DNA from 3 places in the Bacillus sp. N6 genome. Region 2 is predicted to be linked to each of the others. Evidence: riboswitches for the same ligand, from Rfam matches in the RefSeq annotation. Region 2 holds a riboswitch; each other region holds the start of a gene.
What was found. Region 2 has a riboswitch for magnesium ahead of mgtE (magnesium transporter). Riboswitches for the same ligand answer to the same signal wherever they lie in the genome.

Region 1 (6,109 bases), 940 kb from region 2:
TTTTTCACCGATACCTTTTACACCTGGATAATTATCACTTGTATCTCCCATGAAAGCTTTTGCATGGACGATTTGCCACGGCTCTACACCTTTTTCTTCCATGATTTTCTCCGGTGTGTAATATTCGTAATTTCCAATTCCTTTACGCAGAAGCATAACTGTAACGTTCTTATCAACAAGTTGAAGTAAATCTGTATCACCAGTTAAAATATAAACTTCAGCTTCATTGCAGTATTGTTTTGCAAGCGTACCGATACAATCGTCCGCTTCGTAGCCTTTCATACCGATAACTGGAATGGATAATTTCGCAGTCATTTCTTGCACTAAATCAAATTGAGGAATTAATTCTTCTGGTGGCGCTGCACGATTTGCTTTATAATTCGAGAACGATTCTGTTCTAAATGTCGTACTTCCCATATCCCAGCATGTAACGATATGTGTTGGTTCAATCGCTTGCGTAGCTGTTAACAAGTGTTTCATATAACCATGAATCCCATTCGTAGGGGTTCCATCTTGTCGTTTCATAAATTGTCCGTAGACACTTGTTGCGTAAAAAGCACGAAATAATAGTGCCATACCATCAACTAATAATACTTTTTTCATAATTCCTCTCCTATTAAAAAAATAATAACCTCACGTTATCACGTAAGGTTATATAAATAGATTACCATTCTACGTTTTTGCTCAACTTTGTCTATTATACATTGTTTTTGTATATTTAGCACCATTAACACATTAAGACGTTCTACTACAACAAGTATGCAATATGCCTGAATACGTATTTTTTCCAGTAGAAACAACGACAGCCTTTGCACTTCCACTAACGATATGTGAACCTTTAAAACATACATTTTCAAGCTCAAGTGGATTATAATCTTTCATCCGTTTTAATGGAATAAATCGTTTACGTTCAAGGTGATAGCAGCTTTCAAACTTCTCTATACTCGCTTCGTTTCCCGTTAACACAGACTCATTCACTAATAAATCATCTGCATAAATAATACGTACATCAGCTGGCACAGCATCTCCAGCCGAAAGAAAAATCATATCTCCAGGTACAAGTTCTTGCACTGGTATCTCCATCATTTTCAGTTCACTATTTAGCCCTGTACTACTAGAACATTCTACTCTAGATACAGTAATCGTTTCACGTTGTAATTCATCACACACACGTTGTTTTGAAAAACCTGGAATCATGCCACCAAGCTTCATCATTACTTCTGCAAGAATTGCTCTTTTTGAAGTTAGTTCATTTCGGCCATATACTTGAATACGTTTTTGCGCCTCTTTCATTGATAGTCCGTCTCTTGTTGTTTTAAAATATGCAAATACAGATTTTACATCTCTTGTTGCAATTTCAATTAATAAATCTTTATTTTTTTGGAGCATTGTTTGTTCTTTTATTGATTTTTTATTTAGTTTATATGACGTGTTACCCACAGTTTTGTTTGCATATAACATATTATCGTCTCCTCCTTTACAACATAGGAAGAAACGCTTTGTTTCTCAATTTATCCACTTTACTGTGAAAGTGTCTAGCGCTTTATAAACGCTACATTGTGATAAATATAGAGGGAGGAACAAATCGTTTCCTGCCTACATCATATATTTTTGATTTGAAGTATATGGGTAACGGAACCGAGTCAGAATTTGACATGCTCCTCACCTCCTCGTTTAATTTTATAGTTTATACTATGAAATTACTCATAGCTTGGTAACAAAAAAGACCCCTACCCTTAAGAGAGTAGTGGCCATTACATACACAAATAAACGATTTCTAATATAATTAGAAATCTACGGACCTCTCCCTCGCCGAGTTTTAGCACTGTATAGCATAGGTACATTACCAGCTACGTTAAGAAAAACCTTAATTCGATCATTCCTGTTGACCCATTGGCGTCTCTCGACATTTTTGGGCAGTAGCATTTCTCTATACAGGAGCCTCACCTAACAGAGACTTATTTTCATTACATTGAAAATGTTACTCTTATTTAAAATAGATGTCAACCGTAGCCTACAATTTTTTCAAAAGGTATGGCAAACTAACGTATATAAAGTGAAACTTTAATCAGTGGGGGTTTTGTTCATCCCCCACTGATTATTAGCCCTCACCAATCGGGCTGCCCGGCAAATAGCGGGATAAAATTAAAAACTTTACGTTTAAACGTAAAGTTTTTAATAAGTTATACAACCAGCGATTACAATCCCAATCGAAAGCGATAAAAACATAAGAAAAAGACCGACTGCTTGATTATCTTCTTCGAGACTTTTGTTTATATTAAAGCGTGGTGTAAGCCACTCAGCTAAATAAAAGACGATAATTTGAGCCAAAATCCCAACTGCTCCCCACGAAATCATATCAAGAAGTGAAATTGAATTAGCTGCTGTCGAATATAAAACAACAGCTAACCCAAGTAATCGTCCTCCAAGCACATAGCTTACCGCCTTATTTCCTTGAGCCATTAACTTAAATTCCTTTACTTTCGTTGTCACTTCCATCAAGAACAGACCTATACATAAAAGGCCGAGTGTTACTGCTAAATATAATAAAAAATTAATCATTTTTCCCCCTCCTTTTTATACCTACCGGTAAATAGTACGATTCATTTCCTGTAATCTTTTCTCCCGCACGAATACCGATACTACTCGCTTTTCCAGCAATTAAAAACGAACCAAACACATATGACAGTTTCTCGATCCCTTTTTCTGTTTCCAAGGATACGACTGGCAGTTCGGTATACTTTTGAAATATCGGCAGTGACGCTTTATACGTTTCGTATGCATTTTGAAGCATAATATTTTCGTCTTTATCGCGAATCGTAATTGTATCTCCTTCTCTCCCAAATGAAGGTTTTTGAACGAAAGAACCTTTTCCTAAAAATAAATCTGGTTCTAAATATGTAGGTAACATATATTCTTTAATCCACTGTTGTTCCTCATTTGTATAAAAGACCTCTTCTTCTGCTAACCCCCAAATAAGACACTGAATTGATTTTGGCTGAAGTAAAAATGCTGACAAAGGATTTATTATAAAAAGCTTTCCGGCTTTTACAAGTTGTAACAGTTCCACACCTACCAAATCTCCTGTTTCAGGATCTTGATCCTCAATTAAATCTTCTATCGGATATGTTTGGCGATATAAAACATCAATCTTCGCCCCATCTTTATCGACTAGAGCATCCTTTGTAATTCTAAGTTCTGACATTGGCACTACTTTATTTTCAACATGGCATAGCTGACTTAAATACATAGTGGTATTCCAATCCTCGATATGTTCATGATGCGCTGTAAAAACAACATTTGGATTATCTAATCCCTTTGTCGCTTCCATTACTGCTTTCGTTACACCAGAAGATAGCAATCGTTCTTGATCCGAGTTTGGATCATCATAGCCTAGATTTTCACATACTTTCCCATTCATTCGAAAACATTCCACAATAAAAGTTGGTGTATCACTATTAAACTCAAGCATTTTGATTTTATTATCCTCTGTTACAGCAAAATCAAATCGCGAAATTACAGATTCAGGATAAAGCCCTTTCATTCTAATGAATGATAAACTCGCGGATGGAAAGCCAAGATCTAGAAGCTGTTCGTCACTTAAATTACGCAGCAGTCTAGCAGTCTTAAAAAATATTTTCCCCATTCGTTCAGTCGCTAAGTGTAATTGGTCCAAAGTCTGATTTGTTATAGAAAAAACATGAAACAAACTATACTCACATTCATATAAATCCGACCAAAAATTCGGATATTTTAAATAAAATTCTTTTCGATTTCTTATGTATTGCGACATATTTTAGCCCCCAAATCCTCCCTTTGAACCGCTTCCAATTCCACCTTTAAATTCAGCAGACGATTGATACGATTTAAACGCCGATGAATTTTTAAAGGTGGACTTATTTTGATAGTATCGCCCACCATAGAAATAATGCCCACGATAACCTGAACTACTATCATCACACTGCCATACCCCAAGTTCATCATCCCAATCCCAATCAGAACAACTATTATCATTCGGTTTTGGGGGAAGATCTTGTGCGCAGCCAAATAAAGTGCCAGTCATTAAAGATGTTACGACACCACCTACTAGCCATTTCGTTTTTGTCACCTTCGCACTCCCCTTTTTAAATTCTATTCCTATTATATAGGATGGCATGATAAAGTAGAAGAAAAAGGAAGAAGAGGGATTAAATGCGCTTAGAATATCGACTTAATGATGAAACGAAAGGGTATCCTGCTTTATGGAACTACGCCAATATTTCTAATTCTGAAATTATCGCACGCATGACTTGTGAATATTTTATTAAAGAGAAAAATACTTATGTTGTTACTGCAACTTCGGTTGATCCAGACGGAACAGCGGTTATTTATATTCAAAAAGAAGTTTTCGTCAATGACCCTTCAGACCCTACATACTCCCACATCGGTTTTGAAATTAGAGAACTAAGTGAAACGAGTTCAAGCTTAGTAGATAGTCAAGATGTATGGAACTACGAAGAAATTTTACCATCTCTTCATTCAGATATTATATATATTCAGCGAGACGGCATGTCTATGGAATTCTCCTTGGATTCAAGAGAGATTGATGAAGACAGAAAGTGCTACATTTATTACGGAAACTTCACAGGTGAATCAAGATAATATTGATATATCTATGCAACAAAAAAACCTTACGTATAAAACGTAAGGTTTTTATATAGCCCCACATATGCCGTTCTCTCTAGATGTCCATAAACCTGCTCTCACAGGTGGATGCTCTCACAAATGTTTGTAACTTCCTTCTTAAAAAGATGGCATGTTAGCTACATTTAAATATTGAACTTCCATATTAAACTTATTGGTTTAAGACATGCATAAGCTACGTACACCGTAGGAATTTTATATAAGGTTAGTTGAAATAAGACCCCCGCACGTGCCGCTCCTCGTAAATGTCCAAAAACCCGCTACTCGCAGGTGGATGCCCTCACAGTTACCGTACATCTTCCTCCACAAGGAAGGCTTGATGATGGTCGCTAAATATTGAGCTTCCGTATAACTAACATCGGTTTTAGACATAAATAAGTTACGTACACCGCAGGATGTATTATTTACTTGTCGTTATATTATCACATTGTTTCCAATGTGTAAAATACAAAGTTTTTCGAGCAATCTCTTGCTTGTGACCTTATTTTAATACAAATTATTTTTGCATGCAAGTGATTAATCTTCTTCTTTTGCAATTTGATTTTCTGGATAAGAAATCCAATCACTCCAGCTACCTGCATACAATTTAACATTTTGGAATCCAGCCAATTTTAACGCAATGATATTTGGACATGCCGTAACACCAGAACCACAATATACAATGGTTTCCTTATCTTTCGACAGATTTTGGAATCGTTCTTGTTGCTCAGCTTCATTCTTAAATTGTCCTGATTGCAATATTCCATCCTTCCAAAAATAGTTTGTTGCTGTCGGAATATGTCCTGCTTTATGATCGACAAGTTCCTCTACACCAGCATAACGTTTTGGCTCTCTTGAATCAATTAACGTAACATCTGCACCTGCCTGGATATTCTCTCTTACTGTTTCCATCGATACAAGCATATGATCTTGTATGTTTGTTTTAAATGTTTTTCGTATAACAACAGGAATTTCCGTTGTTGTCGGTAGTCCATTCTCTTTCCAAACCGGGAAACCACCATCTAATATATATACTTTCTCATGTCCTACATAGTTACATAACCACCATAAACGAGCAGCATTTGCACCAGCTTGACTGTCATACGCAATTACTGTCGTATGTTCATCAATACCAACCTCCGAAAGCTTGTCCGCAAACTCTTCAATGCTTGGCAACGGATGGCGGCCACCATGTTCTGCTATAGGACTTGATAAATCTAAATTCAAATCAAAATATAACGCATGAGGAATATGTTCTTCTTCATACTTTTCTCTACCCCAATTAGGATTCGCTAAATCAAAACGACAATCGATTACACGGACGTTCTCATCTTCTATATGCTCACGTAACCATTCGACTGTAACTATCATCTTTAACGACCTTCTTTCTCTTGTAAACGACTTACATACTCCATAACCATTTCTTCTGTAACATATTTACGCTGCA
Region 2 (6,109 bases):
GACCCATTTTGTAAAAACTGAAACCAACGTTTTCTAAACTGAACTTGAGCCATATCTGCATGAACATGGGCCTCCATTTTTAAAGCTTCTGGTATAGGTCTAGGATGTTGACTTTCTACAATAATTTGATCCTCTTTTAGTACTCTTAAACTAAATTTAGCTAAAATTTGGTCTAGTAAAGGGAAGTACTTTAAAAATGTCCTTCCGGTATATCCCATAATTAATGTCTCTTCTTCATCAATTGGTGTAAACGTAATGTACTGAATAAATGACTCATTCTCCTGTTTGCCACTGTGAAGCATCCACTGATGTGGGAATTTGTATTCAAGGTAAGCATTACCATTTGAGAATATAAACTGATCCAGTGTTCCCTCCAGCTTATAATTGGTTGATTCGGCTTTTGTTTTTCTACCAATCGTTTTTTTATGTACATAAGCAAGATGAGCAATATCCAGCACAGATTCGATTGATCGAGTAAGGTGTGCATTCCAAGTTGCGTGGAAGAAAGAGAGTTTAAAAGGAGTGTTCTCCATTACATGAAAAGTTTTCCATTCAGGTGGAGTTTCCTCACTATCAGGGTATATCCAAATCAACCCAATCTTTTCTTTTACAGGGTATGAGAAGGTATGAGCAAATTTCGGGATAGGTTTATTGGGTTGGGATGGAATTCTTACACAAGTACCACAACTATCGAACTCCCAACCATGGTAGGGACAGACTAGTTTACCATTTACTACTTGTCCCAGTGATAAGTCAGCGCCACGATGAGGGCAGTAAGGTGATAGAGCCTGAACTTCGCCTTTTTCATCCCGATATAATACAAAATCTTTGCCAGTAACTCTTTTTTTTACTGGAATCTTTTTTATATCTTTTGCATAACTCACAGCATACCAATTACGTGGGAATACTCTATTTATATTTAGAGTCATTTATTTTCTCCTTCTTTTTTATTCACCTAGTAGATATTAGTGGTGTCTACTGTATACTGTCTATTCTATGCTATAAAATATTTTAAATGTTCGTCTAAAATTAATAAATCTACAGTTTAATCAAATCATTATGAAAGCCTGTATAATCTCTCTAAATGTAACAAAAATGACTATAGTACAATAGATTTTAAAAAGGAGAAAGTCTTATTTTATTGAAAATTGAGATATTAAGCAATATTCCTATTGCTATTAAATTGACCATTAAAGAACTTCCACCAAAACTTACAAATGGAAATGGAGTACCTGTAAGAGGAAATAGTCCCGTAATACCACCTAAATTTACAACTGATTGCATACCAATCATACATCCTATACCAATTGCTATAAAACTGCCGAATGGATCTGCACATAATTGTGCAATTTTTAAGGAGCGAAGTACCATAGTCAAAACTCCAACCAATAGAATAAATACACCAATAAATCCTAGTTCTTCAGAAACTATTGCCATTATAAAATCAGTGTGTGGTTCTGGAAGATAACCTGTTTTTTGTATGCTATTTCCAAATCCACGACCAGTGCTTCCTCCAGAGCCAATGGCAATAAAAGAGTTTACAAGCTGGTATCCATTTCCTTGCGCATCAAGAAAGGGATTGAAAATCGTAGTAATACGTGTCTTTTGAACTGCTGATAAACTATATTGAATCAAATAATATAAAATAGGTAACCATAAAATAGAACCGATGGTAGTTCTTTTGATTAGTAGATTTATATTTATTCCTGAACAAAGAAATATGCTAAAACCTATACCTAATATTAAAAGTGCAGATCCTAAATTTGGTTGTTTAAAGATAAGAAAAAAAATTGTAGCTAAAAAAAATAAAAGTTTTCCGATACCACGCCAGTTATTTTTAGCTTGTTCTTGTCGCAATGCAAAAAAACGGGCTGTTACAAGGATTGTTCCTAATTTAAGAAATTCAGCTGGCTGTATTCCAAAGATCCATGATTGAGCATTATTTACCACTTTTCCTTTCCATAAAACCATAATTAATAAAAAAATCCCCCCAACCATAATACAGATTGAGACTATTCGTTTTTTCCATATTTCATATGGGAGTAAAGCACAAATTATTAATCCTATTGTTCCTAAAAGTAGCTTTGTTAATTGAGAATCAACAAAATGCCTACTGTTATAACCGTAATGTTGGACAGCGACAATGGAGCTTGCACTATACATCATGATAATACCTAAAGTACATGTTATGAATAGAGGAAGGAGCAATAGATAATCGAGTTTTAATATTTTTTTCATTTTAATATCCTCCTGATTTAAAACAAAACATAATATTACATTACATTTGCTAATGAATAGAATCTTGTTCTCGTCAATTACTAAATATGACTTTTGTTTAGAAAGATTCTATCACTTATTCCCTGTTTTTTACGCAAAAATCCCCCTAGTATGTAACTAGAGGGATTCAAAATGGCATGACTAAATAAGGCTTTTCTCCCCCTAGTAGAGCTTTGGCACTATACAACGTAAAGTAATGAAAATTCATTACTTAGCTATCTTAAGAAGAGCCTTAATCCGACAATTCCTGTTCTACCCATTGGCGTCTTTCGACATTTTTGGGCAATAGCCTGTGTTTGCATAGGAGCCTCACCTAACAGGTTAAGCAACATAAATTTTATGTATTTGTTTCGTGTAGCAAGCATAAATATATTTTTTTTGCTTGTCAAGCAACCGTATTTCTAATTTTATCTGTTTTATTGCTTTATAGTCCTTTGAGAAATGATATGAGAAAATGTATGTAATCATTCTGTATAAGTACATATTTTTGACTTTAGTGTATAGTTTGATTGAGTAGTTTAACCATATAAATTTGATAAACCGTAAAGAAGATTTTAATCATAAAAGAAGATTTGTTAAGAATATTCTTTTAATATACAGAATGACTAATTATTCATCCTCTGTTATAAAGTTGGAATTTGATTGAAAACAATAAGTTTCATATGTTTCATAACGTTTCTTCGAATTAAATCTATTTAAATTCTATGTTTTTTAAGGAGAATTTTAAATTTATAATAAAATATAATTTCATTTTCTATAAAAGATTTTTTATGAATGGATTTGAAAGTCAGTTGACAAATATTAAATTCTGGTTTAAATTTTGAAGTAATTCAATAAACTTTGTTAGGTGAGGCTCCTGTATAGAGAAACGCTGCTGCCCAAAAATGTCGAGAGACGCCAATGGGTCAACAGGAACGGTCGGATTAAGGCCCTTCTTAATGTAGCTGGTTATAAAAACCTATGCTATACAGTGCTAAAACTCAACGAGGGAGTGGTATACGATTTGATAGAAAGGCACCTCTGAGATTTTGGCAGAGCTGTCTTAATAATCATTTATTTGTATTGTAAAAAACCTTTACTCCTTTTTGAGTAAAGGTTTTTCTGTTTAATGTTATTTGTTTTATCTTGTCTATATTCAAAAAGGAGGTAATTCTAAATAATGGATTGATTGCAATGTAACTATTATTGCTCTAATAAAAAATTTAAGACAGATAAAATAAAACAAAACCACTCATGAAACTCTAGAGTCTCCCTTAGCAATATGAGGAGGAGTTAACATGAAGAAATTATTAAAAGAATTACTTGTAACCAAAAATAATTTGGATGCAGAGAAAGTTTTACGTCTTCCGTCGTATGATGTTGCGCAAGAAGTAAAAAGATTTTCAATTGAAGATCAAATCATATTGCTAAATACGATTCCCGTATTAAAAAGCTCTAAAATTCTTCAATATATGAGTGCAGAAGAAAAATATAATATCTTAATTCACTTATCTGAAAACAAAGCTAAAAAGTTACTAAATTTACAACCGATTGATGAATTAGTAGATTTACTTCTAGCGGTTCATCCTGAAAAACAAGCTAAATTAATGGCGTATCTAGACAAAATTACAAAACATAACGTAAAAAAATTGATGAATTTCAAACCTGAAACGGCAGGAAGTCTTATCACAAGTGATTTTGTTGCAGTTAGAGGAAATTGGTCAGTAAAAATGACATTGAAGTACATTAGGGAACATTCTGAAAATGTAGAATCAATATCTTATAGTTATGTTCTAGATAGTCATGGTTATCTTGAGGGAATCGTTTCCATACATGAGTTATTACTAGCAGCAGATGAAGAGATATTATCTACTATTATGATTCAAGAGGTAATTTCAGTACAAGCTGAAGTTGACCAGCAAGAAGTTGTAAAAAAGCTACTGAATTATAATTTAGCAGCAATACCTGTGACAACAGCAAATAATAAAATGATTGGTATTATCACTTTTGATGACGTAATGAATGTTATGGAAGCAGAAGCTACAGAAGATATTCAAAAGTTAGGCGGAAGTGAGCCATTGAATCAATCTTACTTTGAAGCTAGCATTTGGAGCATCTTCTTAAAACGCCTACCATGGTTATTACTTCTTTTTGTTGCTGAGGCATATACAGGTACAGTATTAAAGTATTTTGAAGATGAAATTGAAACTGTAGTTGCCCTTGCTTTCTTTGTTCCGTTATTAGTAGGTACTGGTGGGAATACAGGAACACAGGTTGTAGCAACAATTACTCGTGCAATCGGTATTGGAGAGGTCAAATTTAAAGATATTTTCCGTGTAATGAAAAAGGAATTTGCAATAGGGATGCTTCTCGGACTTGCACTTGGAATAGCTGGCCTCACTCGTGCTTATATGTTAGGAGTTGGAACAGAAGTTGCACAAGTTGTAGCAATTACTTTATTATTTATTGTTATTTGGGCCTCTCTTGTAGCAGCTGTTTTACCTTTAATTCTAAGAAAATTAAAATTAGATCCTGCAGTTGTTTCAGGTCCATTTATTACAACATTTGTTGATGGAACAGGATTAGTAATTTATTTCATGGTTGCAAAAACGTTATTAAATTTATAAATATACACTAAAAAAACGAAAATCGGAATAAGTATTTTGCCTGAATTGCTAAAGTATATTGGGGAATTCAGACATGAGGAAATCAAACACTTTTGTATTTAGATAAATAATATTTTAATGGATTTATTGAATGTAATGAATGCTGGAGGATAAAACTATGAAACATCTCAGAAAAATCTTCAAACGAATTTTGCTTCTATTGTCTATTTTCATGCTTATTGGTATAGGCATATTATTTGGTACTAGCTATGGCCGAGAGCTTCGCATAACAATGGCTGGGAGTATACTAACTTCTCAGCATCCGCAATATGCGAAATATACATTCCTATCCCAAAAGGAACTAGATAAATTGCAAGATAGAATTAATCATCCGAAATGGTCAAATAGTGATGAGCATATTTATAAAAAAATAGCAGGAAAAAGATTAGAAGAATTTAAAAATCAGCCATTAGAAATTGATGTAGAAACGATTAAAAGTCACAAAGATAGTCGCTTTCTTTTTGAAGGAAATTTAGTTACTATTAGCAATCCCTTCAATGTTAAACTTGTTAGCCATCAAGGAACACAGGGCGCTAACAGAGGAGAAAAAATTAGCGTAATGGCAAAGCGTAATCATGCACTTGTTGCTGTGAATGCAAGTGGATTTGCAGATGAAACAGGAAGGGGTGGAGGAAATGTTGCTACTGGAATTGTAATAGAAAATGGGAAAGTTATTGATACGAATATGGATAGAAATACCCCTACAATTATTACAGGCTTAACAAAGTTTGGACAAATGATAACAGGAAATTATTCTACACAACAACTTTTGGATAAACAAGTCGTTTCAGCAGCAGGATTTATGCCACAGTTAATTGTAAATGGAGAAAAAATGATTACAGAAGGAGACGGTGGTTGGGGTTCTGCTCCGCGAAGTATTATGGCCCAAAAAGAAGATGGTACAATTATGTTTCTAGTCATTGACGGTAGACAGACGCATAGTATAGGGGCTACGTTAAAAGAGTGTCAAGATATTCTATATGAAAAAGGTGCTATAAATGCAATGGCTATGGATGGTGGTTCTTCTGCTACTCTATATTTAGGAGGAAAGGTTATAAATTCACCTTCTACATTATCACATGAAGATCGTTATTTACCTAATGCTTGGGTGGTAACAGCAAACCAAAAACAAAAAATAAAGATGACAATTGATGGGAGAAAAATAGATACCAAAACATCAGATGAAT
Region 3 (6,109 bases), 1.6 Mb from region 2:
ATCATTTCTTCACGTGTAGGCTGCAATTTTTCTCTTAGCGCAAATAGTACACCTGGCACTGTTCCAGCAGACCCTGCTGTTGGTGTTGCACAAATAATTCCCATCGCTGCGTTTACTTCATTTGTTGCAACAGCTTTGCTTACTGCATCCAAAATCGTATCTCCAGATAAGCCTTTTCCACTCTTCATATACGCTTGAACTTTTACAGCATCTCCACCAGTTAAACCAGTTGGTGATTTCACGCCGCGAATACCACGTTCTACTGCTTGTTCCATCACGACTAAGTTCTTTTCCATACCAGCAATTACTTCTTCACGTGAAATACTTCTTGTTTCCATTTCACATTGAATCATAATTTCTGCGATTTTTACATTTTGTTCTTTAGCTTGCGCCACTAGTTCCGCTGCGTTCCGAAACATGGTGTGTCCCCCCTGCAATTAATCCATAATAGTTACTTGACAAATATTTTGTTGCGCTTTTATTTCTTCAATCACTTCATCTGCTAATAATTCATCTGTTTCAATAACCATAAGCGCTCTTCTTCCTTTTTCTTTACGAGAAACACTCATTGTACTAATGTTAATCTCGTTTGTAGCAAGGATTGAAGCTACTGCTGCAATAGCACCAAAGCGATCGTTATTTACAATAAGTAGTGCTGGACTTGTGCCTGATAATTGAAGATCGAATCCGTTTAATTCTACAACTTCAATTTTACCGCCACCAATTGAGCAAGCAACAACTTCAATTTCTTCTTCACCTTTATACAAACGAATTTTCGCTGTATTTGGGTGAGGTGCATTGGCATCTTCTTCAATGAATTCCACTTCAATTCCGCGCTCTTTTGCTATTTCTAGCGCCTCTGGAATACGTAAGTCATCTGTTTCAAATCCTAATATTCCACCGATTAGTGCTACATCCGTACCATGCCCTCGATACGTCTTTGCAAATGATCCATATAACGAAATGCTTACTCTTTCTGGTTCATGACGAAACAGCTGGCGAGCAACTTGCCCCATTCTTGCCGCGCCTGCTGTATGTGAACTTGATGGTCCAATCATAACTGGACCGATAATATCAAATACTGAGCGATACTTCATCATAACTCCCCCTAAACCTCTATGCAAAAATTTATTCTACTATTCTATTAACCTGCTACATCTGTCGCTTTTCCAGTTGTACCACGAATTTGTTCTGCTGTATGAATTGGATAATTTTTAAATAAAAGTAATCCAATATAACCTGAAATAATACCAGTTATAATAATACATAAGAATCTTAGCATTATTTTCATTAAAAAATGATATAAGATAATCCACAATAAAGTCTGGTAGCAATCCAAAGTTTAACACAGAAGTCATTGCAAGGATAGCATAAACAAGCGATATCTTTCCTATTATAATTCTCATGTTACTCTCTCATGGTTTAGTCAACTTCACTTGTTACGATAATAACTAAAAAGCATGTGACTTATCATAAATTATAATCTGCCCTCATTATAGCTTGTTTTTTATAAAACGCTTACTTTTGTTGAATTTTAAAAGTTCTGAATAAAAGTCCATTCCTGCTATTTGTATCACTTGTATGTCATCTGACTTATATAACAGTTTTTCTAAATAATCATTATTTCGTATTTTTATCGTATATATTCAAACCATTCTAATTTTCTGTATCATCCAAGTATAAGTATAAAATAATAACAGTTTTATTTTTAAATTTTTTTAGACATAAAAAAATGGTAACCCACTGTTACCATTTTTTACAAAATTATTATTTTTCTACTGGGAATGATTTCAAATCTGTCGCTATTTCTGTATTAGAAAACAACTCTCTTGCCTCTTTCAATAATTCCTTATATGTATCTCCTTGATAGCGAGAACTAATGTGAGTTAAGATTAATCGCTTCGCATTTGCCTGAAGTGCAATGCTCGCAGCTTGCTTAGATGTGGAATGAAAATAATCATGCGCTTGTTGCTCATCTTCTGCCGCGAAAGTCGCTTCATGGACAAGTACATCTGCATCTTGCGCAAGCTCCCTACTCGCTTCGCAATATCGCGTATCACCTAAGATAGTAATAATTCTTCCTTTTTGAGGTGGGCCGATAAACTCATTTCCATTTAATATCGTGCCATCCTCTAATTCAACTACTTCTCCATCCTTTAAACGTTTAAAGATTGGACCTGGTTTCACACCCATCTCAAGCAACTTATCAACTAAAAGAGCACCTTGTATATCTTTCTCTACAATACGATATCCAAAACATTCTATACCGTGTGACAATCTTTTCGTTTCTACATAAAATTCATTATCTTCAAATACGGTACCTTCTTCTGTTATCTCCACAACTTCAAGTGGATATTTCACATGTGTCGTACTTACCGATAATGCCACTTCAATAAATTGTTTAATTCCTTTCGGTCCATACACCGTTAAAGGCGTAGTTCCTCCTTGAAATGAACGGCTACCTAATAAACCAGGCAATCCAAAAATATGATCGCCATGTAAATGCGTAATAAATATTTTTTCAATGCGGCGCGGACGTACAGATGTATGTAATATTTGATGTTGCGTGGCCTCGCCACAATCAAATAACCAAGTTTGTCCTCGTTCTTCTAACAATTGTAAAGCAATTGCTGAAACGTTCCTTCCTTTTGAAGGAACACCTGCACCAGTTCCTAAAAATACAAATTCCACTTTCTTTCCTCCAGCTCTAAATATACTCTATCTCTCATCTTACGGAATGTTATTTCAAATGGCAAATTGAATTTACATAACCAATCATCTAGACAACTATATAACACGAACGTTATACTTAAAAAATTTAGCAATCGTTCGTGTTTTGTGTTAAAATGATTATACTACATTTTAAGGGAGCGTTTTATTATGAAAGAAGTATTTCGTTTACAAACTGATTTTTCATCTTCATTTGATCGCTGGGTAAGTTCTTTCGTGTCTGATCACCCAGCACAATTAGAATGGACAACTTTAAAGGAATTAATCCATGAATATACAACATCACATACAAATGATACGTTACCAGCATATATTTCTTCAGCTTTAACATATTACGCCCAACGCGTTTCAACTACAAACAGTTCAGAGATTGTTATTTTTGAAAACCCTACAATCTCGTAATCTATAATAAAAAAGCACTGGTTACAGTGCTTTTTTATTTATACTTATTTAGCAAATGATTATATTCCGTCCAAAAGTCTGTATACATACTTTGATCAAACTCATCTAAAATTATCTTTTCACTTGATTTATTGAATAATTCTTTTGCTTGTAGCGCAAAAGAAACAATTTGTTTTCTATATTCATTTTCATTTACTTCTATATGAAGCCCTTCATAGTATATAGCCTTTTGATCAGTAGAAATAACCTTGACAAAATCCTTTAAAACCACATTTTCACCTATATGGTTTATAGTCCAATGAATTAAAATTGGGCATCCTAACATGAGCATAGTGCCACATCCGTGCAAAATAAGCCCCTCTTCATTTTCAATATCACAAATATATTCTTTATCTAAAGTTCGTAACAGAGCTAAAGCTGATTCACTTATTCCCCATTCCTCATCCATACCTGTTTGTGTAATAATCGTTCCATCCACATTTAAATAAATTTCCCCGTGAGAACATAAATCTTCCTGCTCATTAAACAACCACTTTTGATTCTCAATATTTATAATAAAATTTTGTGGTACCATTACAAATTCCCCTTTTATAAAAATATTTATTTTCCACATTATTTATAATTAATATCATGCATTTCATCCCATATATCTATTATAAATCCATTTAATATTTTAAAAACACAGATAAAAAAGATATTGACACTACGATTTTACAGTGCTAACATTCAACATGTAATTGAATATGGTCTCTGTTAGGTGAGGCTCCTGTATAGAGAAACGCTGCTGCCCAAAAATGTCGAGAGACGCCAATGGGTCAACAGGAAAGGTCGGAATGAAGGCCTTTTTTAACGTAGCTGGTTTCAGTACCTATGCTATACAGTGCTAAAACTCAACGAGGGAGAGGTGCATGTATTTTGTCATACACAAAAACTGTTTTTATTTATGTCTACTAGCAGTCTTTGTTGTGGACTCTTTTAACTGCGAATTCAGACCTTTACTCGTTTTGAGTAAAGGTCTTTTTACGTCTATATGCACCTTACTATGAAACAAACATAGCATATTCAGAAACTACTAAATTGTACGGAGGTGAGGAACAGTTGGCAATTGATGATTCGGCCCAGATACCCATACGTTTTACATTCATATTTCATCATGTAGGTAGGAAAGAAACTGTTCCTCACCATTTCAAATAGTTAGGTAACAGATTGTTTCCTCCTTCATGACAGAGGAGGAACTACCGATGTTTAATTTACAAAGACAAGAAACAAAGCATGCTTATGAGCAAGATAGCATGAAAACAAATAACGAATTATTAGTGGAGGTTGCAACACAAGATATAAGCTCTGCGTTAAAACTTTTAGAAACATCTCAAGATGGATTATCTAAACAAGAAGCGTCTCGTAGACTTTCTTTATATGGCCCGAACGAAATAGCTCATAATAAAATGGCACCGTGGTACATTCAGCTTCTGTTAGCATTTAAAAATCCATTTATTTTCGTTTTATTAGCTCTTGGAGCACTCTCCTTTTTCACGGATGATATGCAAGGAACAATTGTCGTATCTGTAATGGTCCTACTTAGTGCAACGATTCGGTTTTCCCAAGAATTTCGTTCTCAAAAAGCTGCCGATAAATTAAAAGCTATGGTTCGAACAACTGCGAGCGTATTTAGAATAAATGGATTTGTACATGAAATAAAAAATGTAACGAATTTAAATCGAAATTACACAACAGAAATTCCAATTGAGGAACTTGTACCTGGCGATATTATTTCCCTTTCAGCAGGTGATATCGTTCCAGCCGATGTGCGTGTTGTATCCGCTAAAGATTTATTTGTTAATCAATCTTCTTTGACAGGGGAAGCACTTCCTATAGAAAAATACGAACACTGCTACCATACAGAAAATAAGCATATCTTACCGAAAAACATGAAAAAAAATTACAATCCACTCGATATGGAAAACCTTTGCTTCATGGGAACAAATATTGTAAGTGGTAGCGCAAAAGCTGTTGTCATCTCAACAAGTACCGATACGTATTTCGGCTCTTTAGCAAATAAGGTAATCGGAAAGCGGGTAGAAACAAGCTTTGATAAAGGTGTAAACAAAGTAAGCTGGCTCTTAATTACATTCATGCTTATTATGGCGCCTATTGTCCTTCTCATTAACGGATTCACAAAAGGAGATTGGCAAGAAGCTTTCTTCTTCGCTATTGCCGTGGCTGTTGGCCTTACACCTGAAATGTTGCCAATGATTGTAACTGCTAATTTAGCTAAAGGTGCCGTTAACATGTCTAAACAAAAAGTAATTGTGAAGCAACTAAATTCTATTCAAAACTTAGGTGCTATGAATATTCTTTGTACAGATAAAACCGGAACTTTAACAGAAGATAACATTATCCTTGTTCGTCACTTAGATCCTAATGGAAATAAATGCAATCGCGTCTTGCAATTTGCCTATTTAAATAGTTTCTATCAAACTGGATTGAAAAACTTAATAGATAAAGCTGTTATTAAGCATACAGAGGAAAACAATACATTTGACCCATCAGCTTTTCAAAAGCTAGATGAAATTCCATTCGATTTCGCCCGCCGGCGTATGTCAGTCATCGTAAAAGATATTTCAGGTGAACATACAATGGTTTGTAAAGGTGCCGTAGAAGAAATTTTATCAATTTGCAACTACACTGAAGTGGATAAAAAAATCGTTACACTCACTGAGGAAATACGCTCAAATGTCAAAAAACTAAGCGAGACATTGAATAGTGAAGGTATGCGGGTTATTGCTGTGGCTTATAAAAAAGATAGAAACATAAATGATAAAGAGTACGCAGTAAAAGACGAAACTGATATGATTCTCGCTGGATATATCGGCTTTTTAGATCCCCCGAAACCATCTGCAGCAGCTGCAATTCAAGCATTACAAAAGCATGGTGTACAAGTGAAAATTTTAACTGGCGATAACGAAATTGTTACACG

Region 1: another riboswitch for magnesium. It lies ahead of ACUXVC_RS08005 (P-type ATPase); the one in region 2 lies ahead of mgtE (magnesium transporter).
Region 3: another riboswitch for magnesium. It lies ahead of mgtA (magnesium-translocating P-type ATPase); the one in region 2 lies ahead of mgtE (magnesium transporter).

What each region holds. Positions count from the first base shown of each region.
Region 1 is NZ_CM127843.1:1,523,331-1,529,439, reverse strand. It holds gene ACUXVC_RS08010 (5'-3' exonuclease) at 1-603, opposite strand, end outside; gene ACUXVC_RS08005 (P-type ATPase) at 736-1,461, opposite strand; M-box (ykoK) riboswitch at 1,797-1,962, opposite strand; gene ACUXVC_RS08000 (DUF350 domain-containing protein) at 2,176-2,562, opposite strand; gene ACUXVC_RS07995 (glutathionylspermidine synthase family protein) at 2,555-3,793, opposite strand; gene ACUXVC_RS07990 (hypothetical protein) at 3,797-4,108, opposite strand; gene ACUXVC_RS07985 (hypothetical protein) at 4,192-4,641, shown strand; RNA gene ssrS (6S RNA) at 4,696-4,879, opposite strand; RNA gene ssrS (6S RNA) at 4,901-5,083, opposite strand; gene ACUXVC_RS07970 (sulfurtransferase) at 5,200-6,033, opposite strand; gene ACUXVC_RS07965 (YpbS family protein) at 6,036-6,109, opposite strand, start outside.
Region 2 is NZ_CM127843.1:2,466,504-2,472,612, forward strand. It holds gene ACUXVC_RS12650 (aromatic ring-hydroxylating oxygenase subunit alpha) at 1-929, opposite strand, end outside; gene ACUXVC_RS12655 (FtsW/RodA/SpoVE family cell cycle protein) at 1,117-2,238, opposite strand; M-box (ykoK) riboswitch at 2,429-2,605, opposite strand; M-box (ykoK) riboswitch at 3,110-3,275, shown strand; gene mgtE (magnesium transporter) at 3,555-4,883, shown strand; gene ACUXVC_RS12665 (phosphodiester glycosidase family protein) at 5,041-6,109, shown strand, end outside.
Region 3 is NZ_CM127843.1:4,066,777-4,072,885, forward strand. It holds gene sdaAA (L-serine ammonia-lyase, iron-sulfur-dependent, subunit alpha) at 1-419, opposite strand, end outside; gene sdaAB (L-serine ammonia-lyase, iron-sulfur-dependent subunit beta) at 438-1,097, opposite strand; gene ACUXVC_RS20840 (hypothetical protein) at 1,145-1,282, opposite strand; gene rnz (ribonuclease Z) at 1,768-2,691, opposite strand; gene ACUXVC_RS20850 (DUF3932 family protein) at 2,881-3,132, shown strand; gene ACUXVC_RS20855 (hypothetical protein) at 3,167-3,706, opposite strand; M-box (ykoK) riboswitch at 3,875-4,042, shown strand; gene mgtA (magnesium-translocating P-type ATPase) at 4,374-6,109, shown strand, end outside.